DNA from 3 places in the Aeribacillus sp. FSL K6-3256 genome. Region 3 is predicted to be linked to each of the others. Evidence: riboswitches for the same ligand, from Rfam matches in the RefSeq annotation. Region 3 holds a riboswitch; each other region holds the start of a gene.

Region 1 (5,185 bases), 1.4 Mb from region 3:
TACCAATAGGAAATTGTTGTGGAAAAATATCTCTTGTGCAGGGAGTTTCTAAAAGAACAAAGTACAGTGTATTCAGCAAAATGTTTCCAAAAGACATATGTAAACGCCGAACCTTTGCTGGAATATTTATGAATAATATGAAAAGATTTTTTAATGAATTCTAGATTAGAAGATGTTAGGGTAATAGAGAGCGAAAAAAAGGAGGTAGGATTTATGAAGAAAATAAAAAAATTCATCTTCTCCTCATTTATTGCTCTTGCTGCCATTGTTTTCACCGGACAAGGAAGTGAGGCAAGCGCTGCCTATTCGGTGAAAGAAGGAGATACACTCTGGAAAATTGGTCTAAAATACGGGGTTTCAGTTCAAAAACTAAAATCCGTTAACAATAAAACAACTGATGAACTATATGTTGGAGAAGAGTTGACTATTCCGCCAACTATCTCAGCAAGTGAAAAAGATTTATTGGCTAGATTAGTAGAAGCAGAAGCAAAAGGAGAACCATACGAAGGAAAAGTTGCGGTTGCCACTGTTGTACTAAATCGCGTAGACAGCCCTTTATATCCTGATACAATTACAGAGGTTATTTATCAAGATCGCCAATTTACTCCTGTAGCAAATGGAGAGATTAACAAGCCTGCAAGTGAGGAATCCAAAAGAGCAGTAAATGAAGCTTTGGCATTCCACGGTTTAGGTCAAGGCTCCCTGTATTTTTATAATCCGAAAAAGACGGACGACCAATGGGTTCGAACTAAAAACACAACAATTGTGATAGGCGATCACGTCTTTGCGAAATAAGGAAGCTGCTGCTTATCAGCAGCTTCCTTATTTTTTATTCCAGCACAATCGTTCCTAATGAAAAAAATCGAATCAAGCAAGGACGATGGATTAAAATATTTTTCATCCCGTCATACTTTTTTGCCATGAGATGCATATTTTTAAAAAATTGTCATTGTCAAAAACTATTTGTGTCGTATCAAAACACCTTCCGATGGCAATTCTATAATTGGGAGGTGACATGCGATGGCACAAGACGTTTTATGTGAAGTAAACAACTGCAAATATTGGGCGGATGGAAATAGATGTTCAGCTGATTCCATTTATGTTGTCAGCCATTCGGGGAAAACCGCCAAAGATCAAAAGGAAACGGATTGTAAAACATTTGAACCGGAAACTGTCTAAATAATGGAGAGGGCCGAATTCCATTTCGGCTCTCTTTTATTATTGATAATGATTTTCAATTTTATTCACGTTTATTGGAAAATAGATTAAAAAAATGATCATACATGTTTGTTTAATTCCGCAATCATGGAGGAAAGCTGTTGAACAGCGAATTGAAGGTTGGAACGGTAAATCGATAAAATCATTTCTCCGTAACGATCTCCAGGAACCGCCCACTTTCCATTTAATTCTTTCCAAGTGGTAGCTGATCCGCGCTTCACATAATGAAATCTTGGATCTACAAGCGGCTCATCACCTGGAAGAGGCTTTGTTGTCGCATAAGCAAACAAGTGCTGCAAATGAGCGAGAACTCCTTCTCTTGATGTGGAGAAGCTTGCTCCTCGGACATTCGGGCCTGTCGCTCCAATTCCGGCAAAATTGTTTTGGCTGCGGTCGACAACCCCGGTGAAGCGAAAATAGTTCGTCTCATGAATGGCTTGTGCGTAAGCGATATCACCGCGTATTCCGTATAGTTTGCTTAATTGGATATATAAATCGCCCAGTTGAGGTGCATCTGGATTCGTATTTTTTACGAACTGATCCAACAATGTTCCCGATAAAAGCGGTTCTCCTAAAATAGAAATGTCTTCTGTGGCGGATGCTTGCGGCTCTGATGTAGACAGCAAGCTGGCTAGTTGATTTTGCCTTGGCGGATTTGCTCGCTGCTCTTCGGGAGTTAAAATAAAAGCATCTTTATAGCCCAGCTGCACAAGTTTTGCCAACTGCTCCTTCGCATTTTCCAAATGTTGAAAAGCCCCTGCTTGAACACGGTAAAAACTTGTGCCGTTAACATTAGCAGGTGAAATAAAACTGTCCACGTTTTTTCCCTTCAGTTCCTTTACGCGTTGTTCTGCATTTTTACGCTCTTTGAAGGAACCGGCAATCACTTTGTAAAGCGTGTTGTTTGAAACAGGAGCCGACGGTTTTGTCGACGGCTTTTTTGTTGTGCTTGCCTTTCTCTTTAAATTAAGGGCTTTTCCTATTCCTTCCGCCACACTGACGGCAAAATCACTTATAAAAGCAGAAGAGGTTAACAATTTGATATCGTTAGGATTATCGATAAATAATGTTTCCAATAGAACCGCGGGCATTTTCGTTTCTCTCAACACAAAAAAATTGGCGCTTTTTTTTCCGCGGTCCTGTACGTTATATTTTGGCCCGATTACGCTCATAATATGATTATGAATGATGGAACGGTATTGAATCGTTTTATTGGATGCACCGCGGTTGTAAATATAGCTTTCAAATCCTGTTCCGCCCCCTGAATTGACATGGATGGAGCAGAAAAAATCGACATTTAGTCTGTTTGCCAAACTCGTTCTTTCTTCTAAACTGACAGTGCGATCGTTCGTTCGTGTCATCACGACATCTACTTGAAAGTTTTCTAGCAAATGGTCTCTGGCCATTAAGGCAATAGTCAGCGTAAAGTCTTCTTCTTCATAGCTTCTAAATGTTGCACCAGGATCACTTCCACCGTGGCCTGGGTCTAAAAGAACGACTGTCACTTATGGATCCTCCTTCGTTCCTAAAATCAATTACCCATCCATTAAAATTTTATTCATTTTTACGGCAATCGGTTCAAATCAACACGGTTGAATTGAAAACCTTATAAAAAGTCCAATATAAAACTTGACATAGCATTTTCACATTTTTTCTACCAGAACGGATTTGAATGATGTATAATTACATTCGTCGACAATTTCATTCAAAAGCAAACAGGTGCGGACACTTTTGTCCGCTTAAAAGGGAAGTTTGGTGAAAATCCAACGCGGTCCCGCCACTGTGAATGGGAGCAACCTGAAAATGCCACTGTGTCTACGGGAAGGTTCAGGGAGCGATGACCATGAGCCAGGAGACCTGCCTGTTTGAACACGCCTAAAAACCCTACGAGGATAGGGAGGTGTTTGAAAACAGAACAAAGCGATATGCTTGTTTTCAGACATCTTCTTATCAAAAAAAGAAGATGTTTTTTTATTGGAGGAGGAACGTCATGAAAAAGTTTTCTGCACTGTTTTTATCGTTATTGCTTTTAGTTGGACTTCTAGTGGGCTGCGGACAAACGAATAATGCAGAACAAAAAGAAAATAACAGCAACGCGAGCGAACAAACATCCAAATTATTCCCAGTTACAGTGAAGGACGCATTAGGTGAAGATGTAACAATCAAGGAAAAACCGAAGCGTATTGTTTCACTTATTCCAAGCAATACAGAAATTGTTTACACACTAGGGTTAGGCGATCAAATTGTTGGGGTAACAGAATTGGACAACTATCCGGAAGAAGTGAAAAACAAGGAAAAAGTCGGTGATATGAATTTCAACGTGGAAAAAATCATTTCTTTGAAGCCTGATCTTGTTTTAGCGCATGCTTCAAGCGCTGCAAATGCCAAAGAAGGATTAAACCAATTGAAAGAAGCCGGCATTACCGTATTTGTTGTTGAGAATGCAACATCGTTTGAACAAGTGTATCAAACTATTCAGACGATCGGGAAAATTACCGGAACGAAAGAAAAAGCAGATGAAATCGTTCAAAATATGAAAACAAAAGTAAATGAATTAAAAGAAAAAGCGAAAAATATAACAGATGACGAAAAGCAAAAAGTGTTTGTCGAAATCAGTGCTCCGCCTCAGCTGTATACAACAGGAAAAGGAACGTTTATGGATGAAATGCTTGCCATCATCAATGCGGAAAATGCAGCGGGCGATCAGGAAGGATGGCCGCAAATAACGGAAGAGGCGGTAGTGAAATTAAATCCTGATACCATCATCATCACCTATGGAAATTATGTTGAAAACGCAACTGAACAAGTTCTTGGCCGCAAGGGATGGGAAAATGTTACAGCCATTAAAGAAAAGCGTGTTTATGAAGTGAATGAAGATTTAGTGAGCCGTCCAGGTCCAAGATTGGTAGAAGGAGTAGAAGAACTTGCAAAAGCGGTTTACCCGGATGTATTCGAATAATAAACACGTGGTCGCCTATATGGTGACCGTTTGTTTTCTTGTTTTTTCTATTTTTCTTGGTGTTTCCATCGGGACGTTTCCAATATCATTTTTTGATATTTTGCAAATGATTGGGGACGCCCTTTTTCACATGGGCGGAAATGGCAGCGTTGATGAAAACACGCAAAATATCGTCATGAGTATCCGTTTGCCGCGCGTTATTTTGGCTGGCCTTGTCGGCGCTTCGCTAGCTCTGGCAGGGGCATCCTTTCAAGGACTTTTGCAAAATCCTTTGGCAGATCCTTATACGCTCGGCGTATCTTCTGGTGCATCATTAGGAGCTGTTTTTGTTCTTTTTTTCGGGATTCACATTCCGTTTTTCGGATTTTTTACATTGCCGGTAGCCAGTATTTTAACCGGATTCATGACGATAATTTTTGTGATTTTTTTCGCAGGAATGATTGATAAAGCGATGAGGATTGAAACGATCGTGTTGACGGGAATCATCATGAGCTCCTTTTTAGGGGCTTTGATTTCTTTTATGATCGCGATGTCCGGTGAGGAATTGAGGCAAATCGTCAACTGGCTTCTAGGCAGCGTATCGATGCGCGGCTGGGTATATGTTATGATGCTTTTGCCTTTTTTCGTCGTCGGCTCTTTATTGATTTTAGCCAACGGAACAGAGCTGAACGCGCTCGCCTTCGGAGAAGAAAAAGCGCATCAATTGGGGGTAAACGTGAAAAAGAGGAAATTATTGATCTTGACATCAGCCTCCATTTTAGCTGGTGCAGCCGTCGCGATAAGCGGAACGATCGGATTTGTAGGGCTTGTCGTTCCTCATTTGAACAGGCTGCTTTGGGGAAATGATTACCGGCATCTTCTTCCCCTATCCGCTTTATTTGGGGCTGGCTTTTTAATTTTAGCAGACTTGGTATCGAGAACAATTATGTCGCCAACCGAACTTCCTATCGGTGTCATTACTGCATTGATTGGTGCACCAAGCTTCGCGTTTATTTTAATGAAACAACG
Region 2 (5,185 bases), 730 kb from region 3:
GCTGAATTGGCTGATTCAATAAGATCAGCAAGACGAATGGAGGTTTGGGCGATGTTTTCATGAAGCTCCTGTTTTTCCTTTTCGATTTTTTGCCGTCTTTTTAAATACTCCTCATTATATGCTTCCAGCACAATTTGCTGTTCAAAGTTTAACATTTTTGCAATGGTGACCACCGCTTTATGATAATCTTCCTTCGATGGACACGCTTTCGCAACAACGGAAAAAATAGATTTCTGTAATTGCTGGAATGAACTCATGTACCAAATCGTATCTAATCCAATGCGGACGTGAGCTACAGCAATCCGCTTCATTCTTGTTATATCTTCATCTGTCAAGGATCCGCTAAACATAAGCAGCACATGTTTTTTCAATCTTTCCTTCTGCTTTTCGATCGAGCTGTATTTATTAATTATGTCAATCAAAAATTGTTCTTGATGGAGAGCATCATAAAATGCATCGATAATAAACTTTATGTTTTCTTCAATCGCATCTTTTAATATAAGAGTACAAATAAGATCATCCTTTGTCAGGCCAACCATCGCTAATTGTCTTTGATATTTTTCATCAGTCACTTCAAGTTTTACTTGTTGAAGATCTACTTGTTTTTCAAAAAGTGATGGAACTTGTTTTCTTTTTTTAAACATTGGTTGATTTCCCCTTCAAAATTCATTATTAGTGTCCATTGTATATATCGGCAATTAAAAATAGATGATCAACAATTTTTTCAATTAATTTTTAAAATTTATTCAAATTCGTTACATTCAATATTCGAAAATGAAATATTTTCTATAAAACTAAAGATTACTGTTGACGAAAAACATGTTTAAAGGCGATTATAAATAGTAAAAATCTGAAAGAGCTCTATTCCGAAATAACTTTGGATACACCGGACATTGAAAACAATAATTGGAATTTTGCTTGGTGAATATTTCTCGGTTACAACACAAATAATATTTTCTGTAAAAAAATCAAAGGAGGAACAATCATATGGCTCTCATTCCTTACGATCCTTTTTCTGAGATCAACCAATTTAGACGAAACATGAATCGCGTTTTTTCTGAAAGCTTCCCGCATTTTTTTGAAAACTTTGAGACTATGAATACCCCCCGGCTTGATATTCATGAAACTGCTAATGAAGTAATTGTTACGTGTGATTTGCCCGGCCTTGAAAAAAAGGAAGACGTTGACATTCATCTTGATCGCAACGTTCTTACGATCAGCGGCACAATTCAAAGAAGCAAAGAAGTAAAGGAAGAAGAAATGCATAGACGCGAACGGTTTGTCGGGCGGTTTCACCGCGCTGTTGCATTGCCGGCAAATGTAAAAGAAGAAGAAGTGAGCGCGACATATAAAAATGGCGTTTTGGAAATCCGTATTCCAAAACAAACCGAAAACAACAAAAAGAAAATTGATATTCAGTTTCATTAATTGTTTCGTGAGGTTGCAAAATTTCAATCAGCCTCACTTTTTTATTGCAATTTTCGCCAAGTACGATTATGATGAATATATAACACCAAAAATCTATATATTGTGTAATCAAAAACAATTAAATACTATATATTGAAAACCTAACGACAAAGGTGCTGTTTTCAGCTTAAAAGGGAATCCGGTGAGAATCCGGAACTGTCCCCGCAACTGTGAGTGCTACGAAATGAATAATCCACTGTACGTTTCGTATGGGAAGGATTCAAAGTAGGATGAAGCACGAGTCAGGAGACCTGCCTTTGTCCGAACGTTTCTAATTCTTCGGGGGTTGGGAAGATGAAACGATGGTTTGAATGGAGTAGTTTCGCCTTATAAACTGCCTCCCTTTTAATCATCGTTTGATCCGCTCAGCTTCCTGAGCGGTTTTTTATTTTGATAAGGAGGATGTTTGATGAATATTACGAAAGCATTAAATCTATACGAGGTTTTTCAAAATCATTTTAACAGGAGCGATTGGGAGCTTTATCTAAGGCAGCTTGAAAAAAAGTTTCCATCCCTTTCCTTTCATGAATACAGCGAGAGAGTGTCGACAACCCTACAATACCAGCAGATTGATGATCTTGAAAAATTTACAAACCTGCTGATTATTGAAGCTTTAGCAAACATTTCGGAAAGTGAGCCGGATTGGACTTTTTTAGCTGCACACGTATTTCTTGAAAAAATTTACTATGAAGCGAGCCAAAACAGAAATTACAACCAACCGGGCTACGGCGATTTTTATTTGTTAATCGAAACATTAACCGATCTTGGAATCTACAACCCTCTTTTGCTAGAGCATTATTCAAAAGAGGAAATTATGGAGCTGGGAAATGCCATTGATCCTGAGAAGGACAAGCTGTTTACATACATCGGATTAAGGACTCTTTACGACCGGTATTTAGCTAAAGATTTTCATAAACGAACATTTGAGCTACCACAGGAACGTTTTATGATCATCGCTATGACGTTAATGATCAACGAGCATCCGTCCAAACGTTTGCATCTTGTAAAGGAAGCGTATTGGGCATTGAGCCATTTATATATGACGGTTGCAACACCGACATTGGCTAATGCAGGAAAATCAGTCGGTCAGCTTTCAAGCTGCTTTATTGATACGGTAGACGACAGCCTTCAAGGCATTTATGATTCGAACACTGATATTGCCAATGTTTCTAAAAGCGGCGGAGGCATTGGAGTTTATTTAGGGAAAATCAGAAGCCGCGGAAGCGATATCCGGGGGTTCAAAGGAGTTTCATCAGGTGTCATTCCTTGGATGAAGCAATTAAATAATACTGCAGTGAGCGTCGACCAGCTCGGCCAAAGAAAAGGAGCAATTGCCGTTTATTTGGATGTTTGGCATAAAGATATTTTCGCCTTCCTTGATGCAAAATTAAATAACGGAGATGAACGGCTGCGCACCCATGATTTATTTACAGGTGTATGCATTCCTGACCTATTTATGGAGCAAGTTGAAAAGCGCGGGGACTGGTATTTGTTCGATCCCCACGAAGTTCGCAAAGTCATGGGATTCAGTCTGGAAGATTATTATGATGAAGAAAAAGGTAACGGCAGCTTTCGGGAAAAATATTTTGAGTGCGTGAATCATCCTTCCTTATCTAAAGAAAAAGTGCCTGCGATTGAAATAATGAAACGGATTATGATCAGCCAGCTTGAAACGGGAACGCCTTTTATGTTTTATCGGGATGAAGTGAATCGAAAAAACGCAAACAAGCATGCCGGCATGATTTATTGCAGCAATTTATGCACAGAGATTGCGCAAAATCAAAGTGCTACTACTGTTGAAGAACAATATGTTGAAGATGGAAAAATTGTCATTGTGAAAAAGCCCGGCGATTTCGTCGTCTGCAACCTTTCTTCCATCAACTTGGCACGGGCTGTCCCAGACAACGTTCTGGAACGTTTAATCCCTATTCAAGTGCGGATGCTGGACAACGTTATCGATTTAAATAACATTCCGGTATTACAGGCGAAGCTTACAAATGAAAAATACCGTGCAATCGGTCTTGGAACGTTTGGCATGCATCATTTATTTGCACTAAAGGAAATTACATGGGAAAGCGACGAGGCAGTCCAATTTGTCGACCAATTATATGAAAAAATTGCGTATTTAACCATTCAGTCGAGTATGGAGCTCGCAAAAGAAAAAGGCGCATACCCTCTCTTTAAAGGCTCGGAGTGGGATACAGGGCGATATTTTGAAATCCGCGGTTATACGTCAAAAAAATGGCAGGAATTAAAGGAAAAAGTGCAGACTTTTGGGATTCGCAACAGCTATTTAATGGCGGTCGCACCGAACGCATCGACCTCCATTATAGCCGGAAGCACAGCAAGCATCGATCCAATTTTCCAAAAAGTTTATTCAGAGGAAAAGAAAGACTACAAAATTCCAGTTACCGTTCCCGACTTAAATGCGAAAACGACTTGGTATTATAAATCCGCTTATTTGATCGACCAAACATGGAGCATTAAACAAAATGCAGTGCGCCAGAAACATATTGACCAGTCCATTTCCTTCAACTTTTACGTCCTAAACACGATTAAAGCGAAAGAATTGCTGGAGCTTCATTTGACAGCTTGGAAATCCGGATTAAAAACAACGTATTATGTCCGTTCGACATCAAGCGACATTTATGAATGTGAATCATGTGCAAGTTAAGGAGGAATTAATATGGAGCAAACATTAACAAAACGAGTTATTATGGATCCTGATGCACCAAACCGTTCAACAGCAATAGTGAACGGAAAATGTTCCAACGTGCTCAATTGGGATGATGTCGCCTACCCGTGGGCATATCCAAAATATAAACGGATGCTCGCAAACTTTTGGACACCTTTTGAAATTAATATGGCTCAAGATGTGAAGCAATTTCCTGAGCTTTCAGAAAGAGAACAGGACGCATTTTTAAAAATTATCGGCCTCTTAGCTTTATTAGACAGCATTCAAACCGATTATGCCGGAAAAGTTGCTGATTATATTACAGACTCGAGCATAAACGCCTTAATGATTTTGCTCGCTCAGCAGGAAGTGATTCATAACCATTCATATTCGTATATTCTTTCAAGCATCGTGCCTAAAAACGTACAGGATGAAGTATTTGAATATTGGCGGAACGAACCGGTTTTAAGGAAGCGAAATGAATTTGTCACCAACGGGTATAAAGCATTTGCAGAAAATCCGAATGTGGAGAATTTGTTGAAATCGATCGTCTTTGATGTCATACTGGAAGGTTTATTTTTCTATTCCGGTTTCGCATTCTTTTATAATTTAGCCAGAAACCAAAAGATGGTAGCCACTAGCACGATGATTAACTACATTAACCGTGATGAACAAATACACGTAGGTTTGTTTGAAAAAATTTTCAAAGCGGTGCTGAAGCAATATCCTGAATATGATACAGATGAACTGAAACAATTCGTTTCGAAAACATTTATGAAAGCAGCCGAGCTGGAAATCGAATGGGCCGGTGTAATTATCGGCAATGACATTGAAGGCCTGCATTTAAAAGATGTGGAGAGCTATATTAAATTTTATGCGAATTTCCGTGCCAATCAGCTGGGATTCGAACGTCCTTTTGAAGGCTATCGGACAAATCCTTTGAAATGGATACGGGCTTATGAAGAAGTGGACTTAGGAAAATCAGACTTCTTTGAACAAAAATCGAGACAATATACAAAAGTCAACACGATTGATAACGGCTTT
Region 3 (5,185 bases):
AAACAAAGCGTTCACTGCAACCTGTCAACAAAAAAAGCAATGACAGTGGTAAAACCTTCATAAACAAGTTCAACCATTTTTGTTGTTGTGCCGGCATTTTCGATCCCTCTCAAATCAGAAATGTTTTAAATTTTCATAAAAACCGACTTAATCGATTCAAAAAATAATTGAGTTGTAAATGAACTTTATCACATTTTTATCGAAATAAACTTTAATTCAAAAAACAGTCAAGAAACGATAAATTTTTTGTAAAATTTTTGCCACGAATCTGACACAATATAGAGAAATTCCGTTTTTTCAGGGAATCTTCTCTATATTTTCCAAATAAAAGCTGATGGGAATGTATTTTCGAGGGATGTACATGAAGAAGCTGAAAAATGACGTTTTCATCTGTTTTCTTGAACCGATGTATCATTCTAAATTTGCCAAGTGAGGAAATAAGCAAAATGAGTTAGCAGCCGAGTCAGGGGAAAAATAAACAAATTCATGCTGAAAGGAAGAGTTCGGATAAATGACTTACATACAATTTTCTGTTCAAAAATAAAGCTCCTATCTTCATAAAATCGAGATAGGAGCTGAAGCTTTAGTTTAAATTCAATCCTTTTTTCTGAACAAATTGCTTCATGTACATTCTTGTCGGATTCGAAAGCATGCGAGCCATTTGACCAGTCCAAGTATCTTTGCGAATCCCGTTTGTTCGCTGATCATAATAATTGGATACTATTTCATTATATTGTTCAAGCTCGCGCACATATGCTTCTTGATCTTGCTTATATTCTTCCTCATGATAAATATGCTCAAAAGGTATTCTTGGTTTTTTCGCCGTTTCTTTTGCAGGGTAGCCGACAGTTAATGCAAAAAGAGGGATGACCTTGTTTGGAATTTTCAACAGCCTCGATACTTCTTCTAAATTATTGCGGATGCCTCCGATGTAGCAAATGCCGAGTCCCATTGACTCAGCCGCTAACGCAGCATTTTGAGCGGCCAGTGCAGCATCAATGAGAGCTACCATAAATTTTTCAGTGCTCCTCAATGAATCTTCTACATTTTTGCCTTCCATTTCACCAATGACTTCATGACGGTGCAAATCAGCGCAAAAAATAAATAAATGTCCGCTCTTCTCTACGTAAGCTTGGTTTCCTGCCAGTTCAGCGAGCTTTTTTTTCGTTTGTATATTTTTCACCCCGATAATGGAATAGGCTTGCATGTAACTTGAAGTTGAAGCGGCTTGGGCGCATTCGACAATTAATCGGATTTGCTCATCTGTCAAAGGCCGATCCTCAAAATGACGAACTGAACGGTGATTTAAAATGGTTTTGATAATGTCGTTCAACATAATCATCCTTTCTATAATCCCACTTATTTTTTGAAAAATCACACTTCTTCCAATCCAAGTATTAACATGAAAATACTGCTCTTTCAAATGATTCGTATTGAAAAATACGTTTTTTATAGCTCCTTTTTCAGTGAAGGCTCCAAGCACCTAATTTTACCATCGTATCTCAAACTATTCACTGCAACGATCCTGTATTGTAAACAACAAAATTTTTCGAATTTACGTTATTAGAAAAATTAAATTTTAAAAACGACCCTCTAAACACACAATTTGTATGTGAATTCCTGCTTCTGTCCATTGATTTCCCAAAATAGGGCAGCACTTTTCTGAACCTAAAAAATAGGGATTGAAAAAACAAAAAAAATCATCTATTCTGATAATTATAGTTTCATATAGTGTTCCAAGCAGCAGGTGCGTCATATTTCATCAGCAATATGCGCTTAAAAGGGAAGATTGGTGAAATTCCAACACGGTCGCGCCACTGTGATGGGGAGCTTTCGGCCAACATCCACTGTTTCAATGTTTGAAATGGGAAGGAGGATCGAAAGCGATGATCCTAAGTCAGGAGACCTGCCTGTTGTATGCACTGCCACCTACGCGTCATAGGGAGGAGTGATGAAGCCATGTTGAGATTTAAGCCCTACATGTATCTCAACACGAGTTAGAGTCCACAATTCCCTCTTTTACGCGTAAAAAGAGGGTTTTTTTATTATGTGTTGAGATACAAATCAAATGGGGGTGTCAATATTGACATTAATTAGTTCAAATCTTGGCTATCCAAGAATTGGTGAAAGAAGAGAATGGAAAAGAGCGCTGGAATCATTTTGGAACGGAAACATTTCAGAAAGCAGCTTGGAGGAAACATTAAAAGATATACGTCTTCTCAATCTGAAAAAACAGAAGGAAAAAGGAATAGACCTGATTCCTGTAGGAGATTTTTCATTATATGACCATGTCCTCGATACTGCATTTATGTTTGGGTATATTCCTTCTAGATTCCAGCATATGGAGCCGACTTCATTAAAAACATATTTTGCAATGGCTAGAGGCTCTGATGAAGCAGAAGCAATGGAAATGACCAAATGGTTCAACACAAACTACCATTATATTGTTCCGGAGCTTGAAAATAAAACGCCGGCGTTAGTAAAGAACCGTCTGCTTGAACTTTTTCAGGAAGCGAAAAACGAGCTGAATATTGAAGCAAAACCGGTTTTGCTAGGTCCAATTACTTTTTTAAAGCTGGCAAAACAATACGATCAACACGATTTTCATAAACATTTGTCTGCTTTAATTCCTGTTTACGTCCAATTGTTGACGGAACTTGCTCAGGCCGGTGCGAAATGGGTGCAAATTGATGAGCCGATTCTTGTACAGGAGCTAGATGATTCATCGATTCCTTTGTTTAAAGAGGTATACGATGCTTTCCACAAAGCGCTTCCTTCGTTAAATATCATTTTGCAAACATACTTTGAAAGTATAACCCATTATCAAGAAATCGTGTCTCTTCCTGTCGCTGCAATTGGCCTGGACTTTGTACATGATCATGGCGTCAATCTGTCGAACATCAAAACGCTCGGCTTTCCGAAAGACAAAATTCTCGCAGCTGGTTTGATCGACGGCCGCAACATTTGGAAAGCATCCTTAGTATCAAAAGCTAAGGAAATCGATGATCTTGCGCAATATGTAGATATTGATAGATTGATCATTCAGCCTTCATGCAGCTTGCTTCATGTACCTGTTACAGTTCAAAACGAACAGAGCTTGCCGTCCATATTGAAAAATGCTCTTTCCTTTGCTGATGAAAAATTGGATGAAGTAAATGAACTCGCTCAATATGCAAAAGGGAAAAGAACGATCGATGATTTAAAACAATATGACCGCTCTTATACGGATTTTATCCATTCTTCCTTTCGGACAAATGAGAAGGTTCAAGAGGCCAGCAAAAATATCGGAGCATATCCAACGAAACGCTTGGATTATACCGAACGGCAAAAACTGCATAAAAAAAGATGGAATCTGCCGATTTTACCGACTACTACGATCGGAAGCTTTCCGCAGACGAAAGAAATCCGGCAAATCCGCTTAAAATGGCGGAAAGGCGAATATACAAACGAGCAGTATGAATCGGTCATCAATAATGAAATAAAAAAATGGATTGACATTCAAGAACAGCTCGGTTTAGACGTATTCGTCCATGGGGAATTTGAACGGACCGATATGGTCGAATTTTTCGGGGAAAAATTAAATGGAATTGCTGTTACAAATAACGGCTGGGTGCAATCATACGGGTCACGATGCGTGAGACCGCCGATTATTTACGGAGATGTAGCATTTGATCAGCCGATGACCGTAAAAGAAAGCGTATATGCACAATCACTGACAAGCAAGCCTGTTAAAGGGATGCTGACAGGACCTGTCACGATCCTAAACTGGTCATTTGTGCGCAATGACATCGACCGTATAAGCGTTCTTCGCCAGCTCGCCCTTGCCATTCGCGAAGAAGTGCTAGCTTTAGAGAAAAATGGAATAGGCATGATTCAAGTTGATGAGCCTGCATTACGTGAAGGATTGCCTCTGAAACAATCAAAACAAAAAGAATATATCGAAGGAGCTGCTGAAGCCTTCAAGCTCGCCACCAGCTCTGTTCGCCCGGAAACACAAATCCATACTCATATGTGCTATTCGCAATTTGAGGATATCATGGAGGCAATTGATGACCTTGATGCGGATGTCATTTCTATTGAATCTTCCCGAAGCCATGGAGAGCTTGTTCATGCTTTTGAAACGTATCAATATAAAAGAGAGATTGGCTTAGGCGTATATGACATTCACAGCCCGCGAATTCCATCCGTTGAAGAAATGGCAAAAAATATCGACCGCGCCTTAGCAGTGCTTGACGTGCGCCAGTTTTGGGTTAACCCTGACTGCGGGCTAAAAACAAGATCAGTGGATGAAACGATTAGTGCTTTAAAAGTCATGGTCGAAGCTGCGAAAACCTATCGAGAAAAAATAACTGCTGCACAAATTTAAGAAAAGTATGGCCCGATTCTCTCAGCAGTCAAATCCCGATAAAACCGGCAGAAATGTCAGTTTCTATACTTTCATTTAAAAAAGGAGCCTTGCCGCTCCTTTTTTACGTTTATAAAAGAACTCCCCTTTCGCCGACTTTCAAAAGCCGAACCTATATGTAAATATTTTATATCCACAAAATCTTATTGAAAAAAATGTTTCACATCGTTGCTTTCTTCAGTTGAGCTGCACTTTCCTTAACATCATCCGCTAGACAAATGGCAGAAATGACGGAGATGCCGTCTGCTCCGCTAGCGATCACCTGACCGGCGTTGGCGATGTTGATCCCGCCAATTCCGACAATAGGGATGTCGATCCCTTGTTTGCGCATGCTTTCAATCAATTTTGGACCTTGTGGCTTTTTTGCATCCTCTTTCGTGTTTGTAGAAAAGATTGGCCCCACACCGATATAATCAGCGCCTTGGACAACCGCCTTTTGCGCCTCTTCAATTGTATGTGCAGAAACGCCTAAAATTTTGTCACCGATTTTTTTCCGGACAAGATCAGCCGGTTCATCCTCTTGCCCGATATGAACGCCGTCTGCATCTAGTTCAATAGCCAGATCAACGTCATCGTTGACAATAAACGGAATGTGATGTTTTTGGCAAATAGCCTGCAGCTCTTTTCCAAGCCGCCATTTTTCTTCGCCTGTTAAAGCCCACGCACCTTTTTCACGGTATTGAAAAAGCGTAATTCCGCCTGCAATCGCCTCTTCAAGCACATCAGCAGGCTTCCTTTTGCAGTTTACACTGCCCATAATAAAATACACCTTTAGCAGCT

What was found. Region 3 has a riboswitch for cobalamin ahead of metE (5-methyltetrahydropteroyltriglutamate--homocysteine S-methyltransferase). Riboswitches for the same ligand answer to the same signal wherever they lie in the genome.
Region 1: linked by a shared signal. The riboswitch ahead of NSQ84_RS06360 (ABC transporter substrate-binding protein) and the one ahead of metE (5-methyltetrahydropteroyltriglutamate--homocysteine S-methyltransferase) in region 3 are both predicted to bind cobalamin.
Region 2: linked by a shared signal. The riboswitch ahead of NSQ84_RS14150 (ribonucleoside-diphosphate reductase subunit alpha) and the one ahead of metE (5-methyltetrahydropteroyltriglutamate--homocysteine S-methyltransferase) in region 3 are both predicted to bind cobalamin.

Annotation. Positions count from the first base shown of each region.
Region 1 is NZ_CP150188.1:1,304,012-1,309,196, forward strand. Features, by position in the region: gene NSQ84_RS06345 (cell wall hydrolase) at 214-795, shown strand; gene NSQ84_RS06350 (DUF1540 domain-containing protein) at 1,021-1,179, shown strand; gene NSQ84_RS06355 (N-acetylmuramoyl-L-alanine amidase) at 1,278-2,723, opposite strand; cobalamin riboswitch at 2,919-3,098, shown strand; gene NSQ84_RS06360 (ABC transporter substrate-binding protein) at 3,209-4,177, shown strand; gene NSQ84_RS06365 (iron ABC transporter permease) at 4,143-5,185, shown strand, end outside.
Region 2 is NZ_CP150188.1:2,939,708-2,944,892, forward strand. Features, by position in the region: gene NSQ84_RS14140 (globin-coupled sensor protein) at 1-644, opposite strand, end outside; gene NSQ84_RS14145 (Hsp20/alpha crystallin family protein) at 988-1,428, shown strand; cobalamin riboswitch at 1,562-1,741, shown strand; gene NSQ84_RS14150 (ribonucleoside-diphosphate reductase subunit alpha) at 1,877-4,141, shown strand; gene NSQ84_RS14155 (ribonucleotide-diphosphate reductase subunit beta) at 4,154-5,185, shown strand, end outside.
Region 3 is NZ_CP150188.1:3,666,486-3,671,670, forward strand. Features, by position in the region: gene qoxA (cytochrome aa3 quinol oxidase subunit II) at 1-97, opposite strand, end outside; gene nfsA (oxygen-insensitive NADPH nitroreductase) at 584-1,333, opposite strand; cobalamin riboswitch at 1,729-1,929, shown strand; gene metE (5-methyltetrahydropteroyltriglutamate--homocysteine S-methyltransferase) at 2,069-4,366, shown strand; gene thiE (thiamine phosphate synthase) at 4,566-5,185, opposite strand, start outside.